2 regions of the Thioalkalivibrio sp. ALgr3 genome follow, and region 1 is predicted to be linked to the other one. Evidence: predicted binding sites of a transcription regulator. Region 1 holds the regulator's gene; the other holds the start of a gene.
The links. Region 1 encodes FliA, which starts transcription of late flagellar genes. Its sites were predicted from a motif close to GCTAAAGTTNNNNNNNNNNCNGCCGATA; they were not measured.
Positions count from the first base shown of each region.

Region 2: C998_RS0112545 (chemotaxis protein) is a predicted target of FliA. The motif match lies at 3,232-3,259, and genes of this name have one in related genera.

Region 1 covers NZ_KB897977.1:188,431-195,491, reverse strand. Annotated here, with positions in the region: gene flhA (flagellar biosynthesis protein FlhA) at 1-161, shown strand, start outside; gene flhF (flagellar biosynthesis protein FlhF) at 217-1,623, shown strand; gene C998_RS0103545 (MinD/ParA family protein) at 1,607-2,431, shown strand; gene C998_RS0103540 (RNA polymerase sigma factor FliA) at 2,428-3,189, shown strand; gene C998_RS0103535 (chemotaxis response regulator CheY) at 3,229-3,609, shown strand; gene C998_RS0103530 (protein phosphatase CheZ) at 3,645-4,427, shown strand; gene C998_RS0103525 (chemotaxis protein CheA) at 4,500-6,767, shown strand; gene C998_RS0103520 (chemotaxis response regulator protein-glutamate methylesterase) at 6,770-7,061, shown strand, end outside.
Region 2 covers NZ_KB897995.1:18,145-25,205, reverse strand. Annotated here, with positions in the region: gene C998_RS0112580 (aspartate kinase) at 1-163, shown strand, start outside; gene csrA (carbon storage regulator CsrA) at 226-429, shown strand; tRNA gene C998_RS0112570 (tRNA-Ser) at 541-631, shown strand; gene C998_RS0112565 (flagellar brake protein) at 703-1,419, opposite strand; gene C998_RS0112560 (flagella synthesis protein FlgN) at 1,501-1,983, opposite strand; gene flgM (flagellar biosynthesis anti-sigma factor FlgM) at 1,988-2,305, opposite strand; gene flgA (flagellar basal body P-ring formation chaperone FlgA) at 2,398-3,066, opposite strand; gene C998_RS0112545 (chemotaxis protein) at 3,290-4,219, shown strand; gene C998_RS0112540 (protein-glutamate O-methyltransferase CheR) at 4,415-5,230, shown strand; gene flgB (flagellar basal body rod protein FlgB) at 5,375-5,788, shown strand; gene flgC (flagellar basal body rod protein FlgC) at 5,810-6,232, shown strand; gene C998_RS0112525 (flagellar hook assembly protein FlgD) at 6,243-6,938, shown strand; gene flgE (flagellar hook protein FlgE) at 6,972-7,061, shown strand, end outside.

The DNA.
Region 1 (7,061 bases):
TGCTGGTGGTGGCCCCGGAAATCCGCTCCTGGATCGCCGGGTGGCTGCGGGGCGCGGTGCGCAACCTGACCGTCCTCGCATTCACCGAGATCCCGGACAACCGGCGGATCCGGGTGGTGGCCACGGTGGGACAGGATGAAGCAGACAAGAAGTCGGCGTGATGTGCGAACGGGCATGGCCTGAAGCACCAGTCAACGATCGGCGGGAGAGCGAACGATGAATGTCAGACGATACCGGGCACGGGACATGCGCGACGCGATGCGCCAGGTCCGCGAGGAGCAGGGCGAGGACGCCGTGATCCTGTCCAGCCGCCGGGTCGACGGCTGGCTGGAGGTGGTCGCGGCCCTCGATGGCGGCGAGGAGCCCGCCGGAACGGCAGAGGGTGACGGCCGGGGTGCCCCGCGGCAGGACGACGCCGGCAGCGGGGCACGCTCCGCCCGGGAATCGATGCGCCAGGGTGTGCGCGATGAATCGGCGCCACGTGGTGAGCACTCGCGCGCGCCGGAGCCCGCGGCGGCTTCCGCCGGCGGGGGATCGGCTGCCGGGTCCCGGCAGCGGCCGGCCCCGCAATGGCCCACCGACCCCGAGGTGTCCGCGATGCGTCAGGAACTGCGGGATCTGCGCAGTCTGCTGACGCGGCAGTACGAAGAGAACGAGCAGGCCCGCTGGGCGGCGCGGCATCCACTGGCGGCCGAATGCAAGGCGCGGCTGATGGATCTGGGCTTCCGCGAGCCGCTGGCGCGCAGCCTGGCCGGCAGCATCCTCGACGATCACAGCTCGGAGGAGGCATGGGAGCGCCTGCGGGCACGCCTGTCGGGTGCCATCGTCACCGCGCGCGCCTCGATCCTCGACGAGGGCGGGGTGCTCGCGCTGGAGGGACCGACCGGGGTCGGCAAGACCACCACCATTGCCCGGATTGCACTGCGCCAGATCCGCCGCATGGGGCCGGATTCGGTCACCCTGGTCACCATGGACGCGCAGCGCATCGGCGCGACGCGGCAGTTGCAGGCCTTCGGCCAGATGGCGGGAACCGCGGTGCGTGTGGTGGAGACGGAGGCCGAGCTGCGCGAGATGGCGCGGCGCTCGGCGGGCAGCGGGCACCTGATCCTGGTGGATACCGCCGGACAGTCGCCGCGTACCGCCCCGCGCGAACCCCTGCTGACGGACATGCCCGCCGACGTGCGCGCGGAGACCTGGCTGGTGATCGCGGCCACCACCCAGGGGATGGCCCTGCGGCGGGTGCTGGAGGCATTTGCCCCCACGGAACCCTCGGCCCTGGTACTGACCAAGCTGGACGAGGCGGAACAGCTGGGCGAGGTGCTTTCGGTACTGCTGGACCAGCCGCTGGGTGTTGCGTTCATGAGCGACGGCCAGCGCATCGCCGAGGACTTCCATCGCGTGGATACCGGACATCTGACCCGCCTGGCGCTACAGGAGGAACCCGAGCACGGGGCGGCCGATGCCTGGGTCGACGAGGCGATGCAGGCCTGGCGGCGGCGCCAGGCGACGGAACGCGAGGCGCGGCGACCGCGATCCGCGGACGAGCCGGCCGCGGGCGAGGAGCCCGCCCCGCTGGAAATGATTCAACCGGTGCTGAAGGGACGTCATGTCACACAACACTAAGCCCCTGAAGGTGGTCGCGGTGGCCTCGGGCAAGGGCGGGGTCGGCAAGACCAATGTCTCGGTCAACCTGTCGGTCGGACTGGCCCGTCTGGGACGCGAGGTCATGCTGTTCGATGCGGATCTGGGGCTCGCGAATGTCGATGTACTGCTGGGCCTGCGTCCGCAGCGGACGCTGCACGACCTGGTGACCGGGGACGTCGAGGATCTGGAAGACGTGATCATCGAGGGCCCGGAGGGAATCCGCGTGGTGCCTTCCGCGTCCGGGATCGCGACCATGGCCAACCTGAGCCGGCCGGAACATCACGGTCTGATCCAGGCCTTCAGCATGTATACGCGACCGCTGGACGTACTGGTGGTGGATACCGCGGCCGGGTTGCAGGAGTCGGTGACCAGTTTCTGTCAGGCCGTGCAGGAGACCCTGGTGGTGGTCACCGACGAGCCGGCATCGATGACCGACGCCTATGCGCTGATCAAGGTCCTGCATCGGGATCATGGCGTGAACCGGTTCCGCGTGGTCGCGAACATGGTGCAGGGCCGAGCCGGGGCGGAACGGGTGATGCAGAAGCTGCAGGCGGTTTGTTCCACCTATCTGCCGGAGGTCATACTGGATCTGGTGGGCGTGATTCCGCTGGATGATGCCCTGCGCCAGGCGGTGCAGAAACGGGCGCCGGTGGTGCAGCAGTCCCCGGGCAGCCCGGCGGGACGGGCGTTCCTCGAGCTGGCGCGCAAGGTCGACGGCTGGCCGGTGGCCCGCGGCGCCAGCGGGGGAGTTGGGTTCTTCGTCGAAAGGATGCTGCAAAGCGCATGAACACGCCAAAGAACAGACTTGCAGGATACGCCCGGGCGGGGACCGGCGGACCGGACCAGCTGGTCGCGGACCACGTCGAGCTGGTGAATCGGATCGCCCATCACCTGATGGCCCGGCTGCCGGCCTCGGTTCAGGTGGATGACCTGGTGCAGGCGGGCATGGTGGGGCTGATCGAGGCCGCGCGGCAGTTCGAAGGCGGCCAGGGGGCGACCTTCGCCACCTACGCCGGGATCCGCATCCGCGGGGCGATGATCGACGAGCTGCGTCGCAGCGACTGGACGCCGCGCTCGGTGCACCGCAACAGCCGGCGGATCTCCGAGGCGATGCAGACGGTGGAGGCCCGCGAGGGCCGCGCCGCCCGCGCCCCGGAGATCGCCGAGGAGCTGGGCGTCCCGGTGGAAACCTACTACCAGATGCTGGATGATCACGCCGGTGCCCATCTGTTCGCGCTGGACGAGGTGGGCGGCCCGGAGGGCGAGGCGGATCGCGTGCTGGAAGGGCAGGAGCAGTCCCCGTCGCGGCGCATCGAGGCCGGGGAGTTCCGCGAGGAACTGGCCGGCGCACTGGGCGATCTGCCCGAGCGTGAACGACTGGTGCTCAACCTGTACTACACCGAAGAACTCAACCTGCGCGAGATCGGTGCCGTGCTGGACGTGACCGAATCGCGCGTCAGCCAGATCCGCAGCCAGGCGGTGCACCGTCTGCGGGCGCGTCTGGGCTCGTGGCTCGAAGACGTCGAGTCCCTGCAGATATTCTAAGGTTCAAACACATTCCCGGAGCGAACTGTGGACAAGGGTATGAAAATCCTGATCGTGGACGACTTCTCCACGATGCGGCGCATCATCAAGAATCTCCTGCGGGATCTTGGCTTCAACAACACCATGGAGGCCGACGACGGGAGCACGGCCCTGCCGATGCTGCAGAACGGCGACTTCGATTTTCTGATCACCGACTGGAACATGCCCAACATGCCGGGCATCGACCTCCTGCGCGAGGTACGCAAGGACGAGCGGCTGAAATCGTTGCCGGTGCTGATGGTCACGGCGGAAGCCAAACGCGATCAGATCGTGGAGGCGGCAGAGGCCGGCGTGAACGGTTACATTGTGAAGCCCTTCACGGCCGAGACGCTCAAGGAGAAGATCGAAAAGATCTTCGAACGTATTGAAGCTCAAGGCTGAATACCGCGACCGGCTGACACGGCAAGAGAGACCCGATGACCGAACAAGAGAATGCCTCCGGGGATGACCGGCTCGCGCTGGCGCGGGAGCTGGTGGGCGCTCTGGAAGGCGGTGACGAGGAGGCTTCGCGCCGCCTGATCCAGGAGCTCGCGCGGCCTTATGAACGCGAACTGTTCGACGAACTGGGCAAGCTGACCCGCGAACTGCACGAGGCACTGGAGAGCTTCCGGGGCGATTCGCGTCTGGTCGAGCTGGCGCAGGACGAGATTCCGGATGCGCGCGAGCGTCTGAGTTACGTGGTGACCCAGACCGAACAGGCCACGCACGAAACCCTGAATGCGGTGGAATCGTCCCTGCCGATTGCCGAGGCATTCGCCGGGCGTGCCGCGGAACTCACCGAAAAATGGACCCGGTTCCGCAACCGCGAACTGTCGGTGGAGGAATTCCGCGAGTTCGCGCGCGAACTCGATGCATTTTTCGAACAGACCGGCAAGGACACCGAGGAACTGCGCCGGTTGCTGTCACAGGTCCTGATGGCACAGAGCTACCAGGATCTCACCGGGCAGGTGATCCGGCGGGTCATCCGTCTGGTCACGGATCTGGAGGAAAACCTGGTCTCGCTGATCCGCCTGTCTTCCGGGCGCCTGGAGAAGGATGCCCGGTCGGCGGCCGAAAAGGCCCCGGAGGCGGAACGAACCGCACGCGAGGAGGACCGCCGCGGGCATGGACCCGCGGTGCCCCACACTCAAGATTCCGGCACGGATGTCGTTCAAGGACAGGACGAGGTGGACGATCTGCTGTCGAGCCTGGGGTTCTAGGGTCCGTCCCGGGATCCCCTTGCACCGGCAGCCATCTGCCGACGATTCGAGTCACCGGAACGGAGAGACCGCATGGCCATCGACCCCAACGACGAAATCCTCCAGGACTTCCTGATCGAGGCGGGGGAGCTGCTGGAAGGCCTGAACGAACAGCTGATCGACCTGGAGCAGCATCCGGACGATACCGATCTGCTGAATGCGGTCTTCCGCAGTTTCCATACCATCAAGGGCGGGGCCGGTTTTCTCGGGCTGGACCCGCTGGTGACGGTCTGCCATAACGCCGAAGACGTCTTCAACCTGTTGCGCAATCACGAGCGCCAGGTGGACGGCCAGCTCATGGACACCATGCTGCGGGTGCTGGACACCCTCAACGTGATGTTCGGCGAGCTGCGCGACGGCCAGGAGCCGACGCCGGCGCCCGAAGATCTGGTCGACACCCTGCGACGCATGGCCCGCAACGAAACGGTCCCCGTCGGCGGCGGGGACGAAGCCGCCCCGGTCGCGGAAGAAACGCCGGACGCGGCTCCGGCCGGGGAGGCAGCGCCGGCGACGGCCGACGACTGGCCGTCGGAGGCGCTGGAGGAAGCGGCCGAGTCGCCGTCCGCGCCGGAGCCGGCAGCCGATGACGCGCCGGGCGATGAGGAAGTCCGCGTGGGTGCCGGGGACGAGATCACCGACGACGAGTTCGAAGCCCTGCTGGACAGCCTGCACGGAGACCAGCCACCGAAGCCGGTGGATCCGGGCACGGCAGCGGAGTCGGCCCCGGAGGTCGCGGCCGCGGATGGCGGTGACGCGGGTGGTGGCGACGACGAGATCACCGACGATGAGTTCGAGAGCCTGCTCGACGAACTGCAGGCGAAAGGCGCTGGTCCACCGACCGCCCCGGCCGAACCGGCCGAGCCGGCCCCGTCCGCCGCCGCGGCGGGCGGCACCGGAGATGCGGACACCGGGCCTGCCGCAGAACCGGCGGCAGCCTCGCCCGGGGACACGGCCGGGAAGGAAAAGGAACAGAAAGCGGAAAGTTCCGGTCCTGCGCCCGCCTCCGGCGGTGCGCGCGGCGGCGCTTCCGGCGGTGGCGGCGCCGGCGGGAGTACCGGGGGCGGCGGCCAGGGCGGCGGTGGACACCAGGGCGAAACCTCGGTGCGCGTGGATACCGAGCGCCTCGACGAGATCATGAACCTGGTGGGCGAACTCGTGCTGGTGCGTAACCGGCTCAGCATGCTGCGTTCGGAGCACGTGGACGACGAGCTGGGCAAGGCGATCAGTTCGCTGGCGCTGGTGACCTCGGATCTCCAGGCCTCGGTGATGAAGACCCGCATGCAGCCGGTGAAGAAGGTCTTCAATCGCTTTCCGCGGGTGATCCGCGACCTGTCCCGCAACCTGGGCAAGGAAATCGATCTGGAGATTTTCGGCGAGGAGACCGACCTCGACAAGAACCTGGTCGAGGCCCTGGCGGATCCGATGGTCCATCTGGTACGCAACGCGGTGGACCACGGGATCGAGATGCCCGAGGAACGCGAGGCGGCCGGCAAGCCTCGCCGGGGTACGGTAGTGCTGGGCGCGGCGCAGGAAGGCGACCATATCGCCCTGATCATCAAGGATGACGGGCGCGGCATGGACCCGGATGCGCTGCGCCGCAAGGCAGTGGAAAAGGAGCTGATGGAGCCCGCGATGGCCGAGCGCATGACCGACCGCGAGGCCTTCAACGTGATCTTCATGGCCGGTTTCTCGACCAAGGCCGAGATCTCGGATGTCTCCGGGCGCGGCGTGGGCATGGACGTGGTCAAGACCAGCCTGAACCAGCTCAACGGCACCGTGGAGATCGAATCGGAGGTCGGCGTCGGCACGACGTTGCGGGTGAAGCTGCCGCTGACCCTGGCGATCCTGCCGGCGCTGATGGTGATTCTGGGCGAACGCCGTTTCGCGATCCCGCTGGCGGCGGTCTCCGAGATCCTTGATCTGGATCTCACCCAGACCCATTACGTGGACGAGCAGGAAGTCATTGTGGTGCGCAACCAGACCCTGCCGATCCATTATCTGTCGCGCTGGGCGAAGCCCGGCGTGGAGCCGGAACCCCGCGAGAACGCCCATGTGGTCGTGGTCCACGCGGCCGATCGCAAGGTCGGCCTGGTGGTCGACGGTCTGGTGGGGCAGGAAGAAGTTGTCATCAAGCCTCTGGGCCAGAATCTTCAGGGGGTCAAGGGCCTGGCGGGGGCGACCATTACCGGCGATGGTGGCATTGCACTCATTCTGGATGTCTCGGACCTGGTCACCCTGCTGGTGAATCAGGTACCGGGCAGCGGGCGCGCGCGCCGGGCCGCCCGACGAGCTGAGGGCTGAGGATGCCGGTCAAGGTTCTGGTGGTGGATGATTCCGGGTTTTTCCGACGCCGGATTGCGGAGATCCTGAACGCGGATATCGGGATCGAGGTCGTGGGTACGGCCGAGGATGGCCAGAAGGCGGTCGACGCCGTGAAGGAACTGGACCCGGATGTCGTGACCATGGACATCGAGATGCCGGTGATGGACGGCATCACGGCGGTCCGCAAGATCATGGCGGACCATCCGCGACCGATCCTGATGTTCTCCAGCCTGACCACCGAGGGTGCCCAGGCGACCCTGGACGCGCTGGAGG
Region 2 (7,061 bases), on a different contig from region 1:
GGCCCTGTCGCGGGAAAACATCAACATCCGGATGATCTCGACGTCGGAGATCAAGATCTCGGTGGTCGTGGACGAAAAATACCTCGAACTGGCGGTGCGTGCGCTGCACGATGCCTTTGAACTCGAAGAGGAGCCAGCCGGTCTACCAAAGGAGCAGGGGTGACGACTCAATCAACGGATTCCGGGCGACCGACCTCGTCCGACACAGGTACTGTGGAGAAAAGCATGCTCATACTGACGCGTCGGGTGGGGGAGACCCTCATGATCGGCGATGACGTCTCCGTCACCGTTCTGGGTGTGAAGGGCAACCAGGTCCGGATCGGCATCAATGCGCCCCCGGACGTGGCGGTTCATCGCGAAGAGATCTTTCAGCGGATTCAGGACGAAGATACGGAACACGGCTCCGGCGACAATCGCGGGAACGAGTGACGTCCGACGCTGCGATCTCCGCGCGGCCCGAATGAAGGTAAAATCATCAATTCGGGGCCGCGCGGGCTTTCATTCCGCGGCGTGAATCCGTATCCTCTGCACCGCAGTTACGGAGAGTTGGCCGAGTGGTTGAAGGCGCTCCCCTGCTAAGGGAGTATGGGTCAAAAGCCCATCGAGGGTTCGAATCCCTCACTCTCCGCCAGAACGCAAAAGGCCCGCACGGCAAGTGATGCTCGTGCGGGCCTTTTTTGTGGGCACGGAAGCCGGGGTCAGTCAGTTCATCGCGCGGCGGCGTTCCTCACGCTGATAGAACAGCAGGGCGACGTTGATCGCACGTTCCAGGCGGGCCGACATCTCGATGATCGCGCAGCCGGCATACGAATGGCCTTCGCGAGTGGAAGGGCGCGAGTTGGCCAGCCTGGCGGCGCCGGAGACCCTTTCCTGCACGTCCGGGAGCAGCAGGTTGGTGAATTCCAGGCGGCTGCCATAGGGGATCTCCTGCAGCACTTCATTCGGCAGTTCCACGCACATGCCTTCGGCCGAAAGGTCCACCACCGATCCCTCGATCGGTTCTTCGTGCATCTCGCCCTGGATCTGCAGGGTCGGGCGATTGCTCAGGGGGATATGAACGCGGAAGGTCTCGCGACGCTGCAGGTATTGCAGTTCGGCGGGATACGGACATTCGTAGAGATCCCCCGGGGATTCGCTGACGATCTGGCGGACCTCGGTGGTAAACCGCACGGCCACCCCGCGCAGGGTCGCGAATACGCGCAGGGGCTGGCCGGGCCGGATCCGCTGGTGCAGGGAAGGAGGTTGCAGCTGGTCGAGGTAGAGACGCCGCGCGTCGGCATCCAGACGGATCAGCGCCGAGGTGTGCAGCGGGCCGCTTTCTTCCAGGCGGATACTGACCAGGGTCAGGCCATGGTCCAGGTCGCGCAGGATCTGGCCGATGCGTTCCGGGGTGTCGACGGTATAATCGTTGTCATCCATGAGGGCACGTCGCGTCCGAAGTGGGTTCGCGCATCATACACCCTGTGACGGAGTTCACGCCTGTCCGGAGCCAACCCGGGCTCAGGCGCGGGTGATGGTCTGGCCGGTGGTACGACGGTGGCGGGCCTTGCCGTAGGGATCGTAGGTCGTGGCCGGGCCGCTGTCCTCGCCGCGCAGGATCTGCATGGACATCTGCACCCGGCGCTGGTTGCGTTCGATCAGCCGGGCATTGCCCTGGTTGAGTTCGTTGCAGCGTTCGATCGTCGCCCGCAGCGCCTGCCAGCGGTCATTGAGGTGCTCCCCTCCCTCCAGCCGCGCGAACAGCCGCGCCACCCCTTCCGGGGTGAACTCGGCCCCGCGGGCCTCGATCCATTGCTGCTGTTTGCGGGTTTCGGTTTCCAGTGCACGCAGCAGTTCCTGCTTGCGCTGGACCGCGGCCTGCAGTCGATCCGGTTCGCGTGACTCAATGGCCCGGGTTTCCTCCAGCAGGATATCCTCCAGCCGTTGTCCGAGACGGATGGATTCCTCCAGGGAAGGACGAATTCCGGTTTCGTCGGTCACCACCGGATCACCGCAGCAGGCCTTCGATTTCCATCATGCGATCGGCCAGCTCTTCGTTGTCGATCGGGTAGTTCCCCTGAGCGATCGCCTCGCGGATCTCGGCCACCTTCGCCTCGTTGAACGGTGCGGCCTCGCTGGCTTCGCCGCTGCCGTTCATGGCCTGGGCGGCGCCGGTCAGGGTGACGGCGTCGCCGCTGGCGGCATCGCCATTGCCGGCGCGATCCACCCCGTTGCCGCCGGTGCGGGCGTCGTCGTCACGGCCGCGGACTCCGCCGTTCTGGCTGTCGGGGCGCAGGCCGTTGATGTTGGGGCCTTTGATATCCATGACTTTGTCCTGTCGTTTTACTGGTCTACCGCGTGTATCGGCCGGAATGCCCGAAACTGTAGGGTCAGTTGCGGGATTTCCGTCACATTTTACTACAGGGCGACGCGAACCGTGCCCGATGGCTGGACCTCGCCCTCGATCTCGCGTCCCGAGGACGTGTTGCGCACGCGGATCCAGTCGCCGGCCGTGGCGTCCTCCAGGGCTTCGCCCTGCATGCGGATAGTGACGCTGCCGCTGTTGGCGAGGATGGTAACGCGCTGGCCGCGCTGGATCACCTGGCGTTCGTTGACGTGCTGCTGGCCGATGACCTGGCCCTGGCGGATCGCGCGGCGGGTCTGCAGACCGACGACCTCGGATGCATCCTCGAAATAATGGGTGGCCTGGCGCGACGTCTCGATGCGTTCCATGCGCAGATCGCCCGGTCCCAGGGTCTGCTGACGCGACAGGTTGCGTCGGGCCACCACCACCTCGGCGTGGCGTTCCACGGCGGCCGGAACGTACACCGACCAGGTCACCGGTCCGGGGCAACGGATGTTGACCGCGGTATTGCCCCTCGGGCGTCCGCCGGGCGGCAGCGAAGCCTCCAGGGGCTCGTCGCAGCGCTTGAGGCGCAGGCGCTCGTCGACATGACCGAGTTGCACCTCCACATCGTCACCGTTGTGGTCCCCCAGCTGTTGGTGCAGGAACCGTTCCGCGCTGTCGCGAATGTTCTGCACCGGCTCGATCTCCGCTTGCGCGGTCGGGGCGAGGAGCGCGAGCATCAGGAGGAGCGTACCCCCGCTGCGGCCCGGGCTGCGGTACGGGAGCAAAGCCTGTAACTTGAGAAGGTGCATGTCCGGTCACCGTTGACCCTGTGTCTTCGTAACGGAATACATGCAGATTCTGTGCCATGGCATCCGGCGCCTGTCCTGCGCGCCCGATGCGTGGTTCAAGCTCCCGCCGGCGCGGCCGTTAGCAGGGAGAACAACCCAGGGGGCGAGAACCGTGAGTCAGTTTATTGACGACGTGAACCAGCGCACGCAGATGGTCGGGCAGAACCGGATGGAGCTTCTGCTGTTCTATCTGGGCGGCACGCAGACCTTCGGGATCAACGTGTTCAAGGTGCGCGAGGTGATTCCGCTGCCGCAGTTGCGCCAGATTCCCGGGTCCGCCGGGGTGGTGCGGGGCGTCACCACCCTGCGCGACAAGACCGTGCCGATCATCGATCTGGCGCGGGCGATGGGCATGCAATCGACCCGGGCCGGGGCGGACGGGCAGCAGAAGGTTGTGATCACGGAGTTCAACCGCTCGGTGCAGGGCTTCATGGTATCGGCGGTGGATCGCATCGTGAACGTCAACTGGGACCAGGTGAAGTCGCCCCCGCGCGGCACCGGGCGCGAGTCGTTTCTGGTGGCGGTCACCGAACTCGACAACAAGCTGGTGGAGATCATCGACGTGGAGCGCGTGCTGTCGCTGGTCAATCCGCTGCCCACCGAGGTGTCGGAAAGCGTGCGTTCCGCGGTGGCCGAGCAGACACCCGAGCGTCGGGAAATCGTCATCGCCGACGACTCGGTGGTGGCCCGCCGCCAGATCGAAAGCGCCATCCAGGGGCTCGAGTGGCCCTACGTGCTGTGCAAGGACGGGCGTGAAGCCCTGGATTACCTGGAGGAGAAAGCCGCAGAGGGCCCGATCCACGACACGGTCGAGCTGGTGATCTCGGATATCGAAATGCCGCGCATGGACGGTTATACCCTGACGGCAAAGATCCGCGAGAACGAGCGGCTGCGGCCGCTGCGGGTGCTGCTGCATTCCTCGCTCAGCGGCGAATTCAATACCGACATGGTGCGTCGGGCCGGCGCGGATGCGTTCCTTTCCAAGTTCAACCCGGACGAACTGGCCAGTGCGGTCCTGGAACAGATCAACAAGACCGCCTGAGATGTCGGTGGTTACCGGGGGCGAGGGGTTGCCGGCCCGGCGGAGGCGGGCGGTCGGCACTTGCCGCCCCTTTGCGTGTCGCGGACTCCCGCAAGGTCGCCCTGAAGCCCTATACTGTGGCGGCATGGAATCCTCGAACCGAACAACCAGCGGACGGCGGACGGGCCCGGCACGTGTTAACACGGAGTTTTGTGCGTGATCGATTCCCGTGACTACGAAGAATTCGCGCGCTTTCTCTCCGAGTGCTGTGGCCTGGTGCTGGGGGACAGCCGCCAGTACCTGGTGTCCAGCCGGCTGTCCCGCCTGCTGGATGAATTCGGCTACAAGGACGTGCCGGAACTGCTCCACGCCCTGCGCAAGGCGCCCAGTCCGAAGCTGCGCACGCGCGTCATCGACGCGATGACCACCAACGAAACCTCCTGGTTTCGCGACGGTTTTCCGTTCGAGATCCTGCGCCACGTGATCCTCCCGGAGCTGGCTTCCACGCGGTCGTCGATCAAGGTCTGGTCGGCCGGGTGTTCCAGTGGCCAGGAGCCCTACAGCATCTCGATGGTGGTCTCGGAATGGGAGGCGTCGCGCCCGCGCCGGGTGGCGCCCGTCAGCATTCTCGGGACGGACCTGTCGGAAGGCGTGCTGGAAGACGCGCGCAAGGGAGTCTATGACGGTCTGAGCATCGTGCGCGGGCTCAGCGAGTCGCGGCGATCCCGGTTCTTCCAGACCGTGCCCGAGGGGCACAAGATCATCCCCGAGGTGCAGCGCCGCTGCCGGTTCCAGAAACTCAACCTGGTCGACAGCTACGCGGCGCTGGGGAAGTTCGACATCGTGTTCTGCCGTAACGTCCTGATCTATTTCTCCGCCGAGACCAAGCGTCAGGTCCTTGACGGTATTGCGAAGCAGCTCAACCCCGGTGGCTATCTGTTTCTTGGCGCTTCCGAGACGGTCGGGCCCTACAGCAAGGCCTACGAGACCGTGCGTACCGAGTACGGTTCGGTCCTGCGTCTGAAGGGCTGAACCCCGCCCGCGCCGGGCCTGCAACGGGCCCGGCGATTTCTTTCTTCTCTCTCCCTCCGATCCTGGCGCCCATGCGTGGCACGGCGATTGCATCTCTGCGTTCAGGCAACCAATGCCCGCCATGCGCGGGCCGGACGAAACGGGATGAGCATATCGCTGGACAACGCCCTCGGGATCCTGCCGCAGTCGGTCGACCTGCGTGCGCAGCGCATGGAAGTGCTGAGCTCGAACATCGCCAATGCGGACACCCCCGGTTACAAGGCGCGGGATCTCGATTTTCGCAGCGAGCTGGAGGCGGCCGCCGGGGGCGGTGGCGGGCAGCTGGCGATGAGCCAGACCCGCGCCGGTCATCAGGACGGCAGCGGTGGCGCGGGCGGCGCCGGCGGGGCGGAGATGAAATACCGCGTGCCGTCGCAGCCGTCGCTGGATGGCAACACCGTGGACCCGCAGATGGAACGGGCGGCCTTCGCGGAGAACTCGGTCAAGTACCAGAGCAGTCTCGAATTTCTTAACCGCCGGGTTTCCGGCATTCGCGATGCCTTCCAGGGCAATCGCTGAATCTGACGGGAGGCCTCAGCCGTGAGTGATCTGTTCAATCTTTTCAATACTTCGGCTTCCGCGCTGACAGCACAGTCGGCGCGACTGAATACGGTGTCCTCGAACCTGGCCAACGCCAATACGGCGGCGGGCAGTGCCGAGGAGGCCTATCGCGGAAAGCATGTCCTGTTTCAGGCGGTGATGGACCAGGCCAACCGCGACGGGACGGCGACACCCGTGCAGGTGGCGGGGATCGAGGAATCGGACGCCGAGCCGCACATGCACTACGAGCCGAACCATCCGAAGGCGAACGAAGAAGGCTATATTTTCCGGCCCGCGGTCAGCGTGGTGGAGGAGATGGCCAACATGATGTCGGCCTCGCGCAATTACGAAGCCAACGTCGAAGTCATGGACACCACCCGCCAGCTGATGCAGCGCACGCTGCAGATGGGCGGACAGGGCTAGGAGAACGCAGATGAACGGACTGACTCCCGACATGCTGGAAGGGGCGGGGATTCGTACCGACCGTCAGGCCCAGCGCGACCGTCAGGAAGCCGAGGGGCTGAATGACGAGCTGGGACAGGAGGACTTCCTCAAGCTGATGACCACCCAGCTGCAGAACCAGGACCCGTTCGAGCCGATGGAAAACGGGGACTTCATCGCGCAGATGGCGCAGTTCTCCAGCGTCACCGGGATCCAGGAGCTGAACGAGTCCTTCGAGGGCTTCGCCCAGTCGATGGGCCAGAACCAGGCGGTGCAGGGCGCGAACCTCGTTGGCAAGGACGTGCTGGTGCCGGTGGAGTTCGGCCAGCTGGGCCCCGAGGGCGGCATGAGCGGCGCGTTCGAGCTGGGGGCCTCGGCCGAGTCGGTGGAGCTCGAGATTATGAACGGGGCCGGCGAACGTGTGCGCAGCATGAATCTCGGCGCGATGGGCGCCGGGCTGCAGGACTTCCAGTGGGACGGGCTGACCGACAACGGCCAGCACGCACCGCCCGGGGTCTATGAGGTGCGGGCCACCGCGCGCAGTGGCGAGTCCACCGAATCGCTGGAGACCTTTCTCAACCAGCGCGTGGACAGCGTCTCCATGGGCGGCGAGAAAAACGGCCTGGCACTGAATGTGCAGGGTGTGGGCGAGATCGACTTTTCCGACGTGCGCCGGATCTCCGGCTGACGTTCGACGAAAAACCTGACGGAGGAACGGAACATGCCCTTCAACATCGGATTGAGCGGACTGAATTCGGCCCAGGCCGACCTGGACGTGACCGGCGACAACATCTCCAACTCGGGGACCACC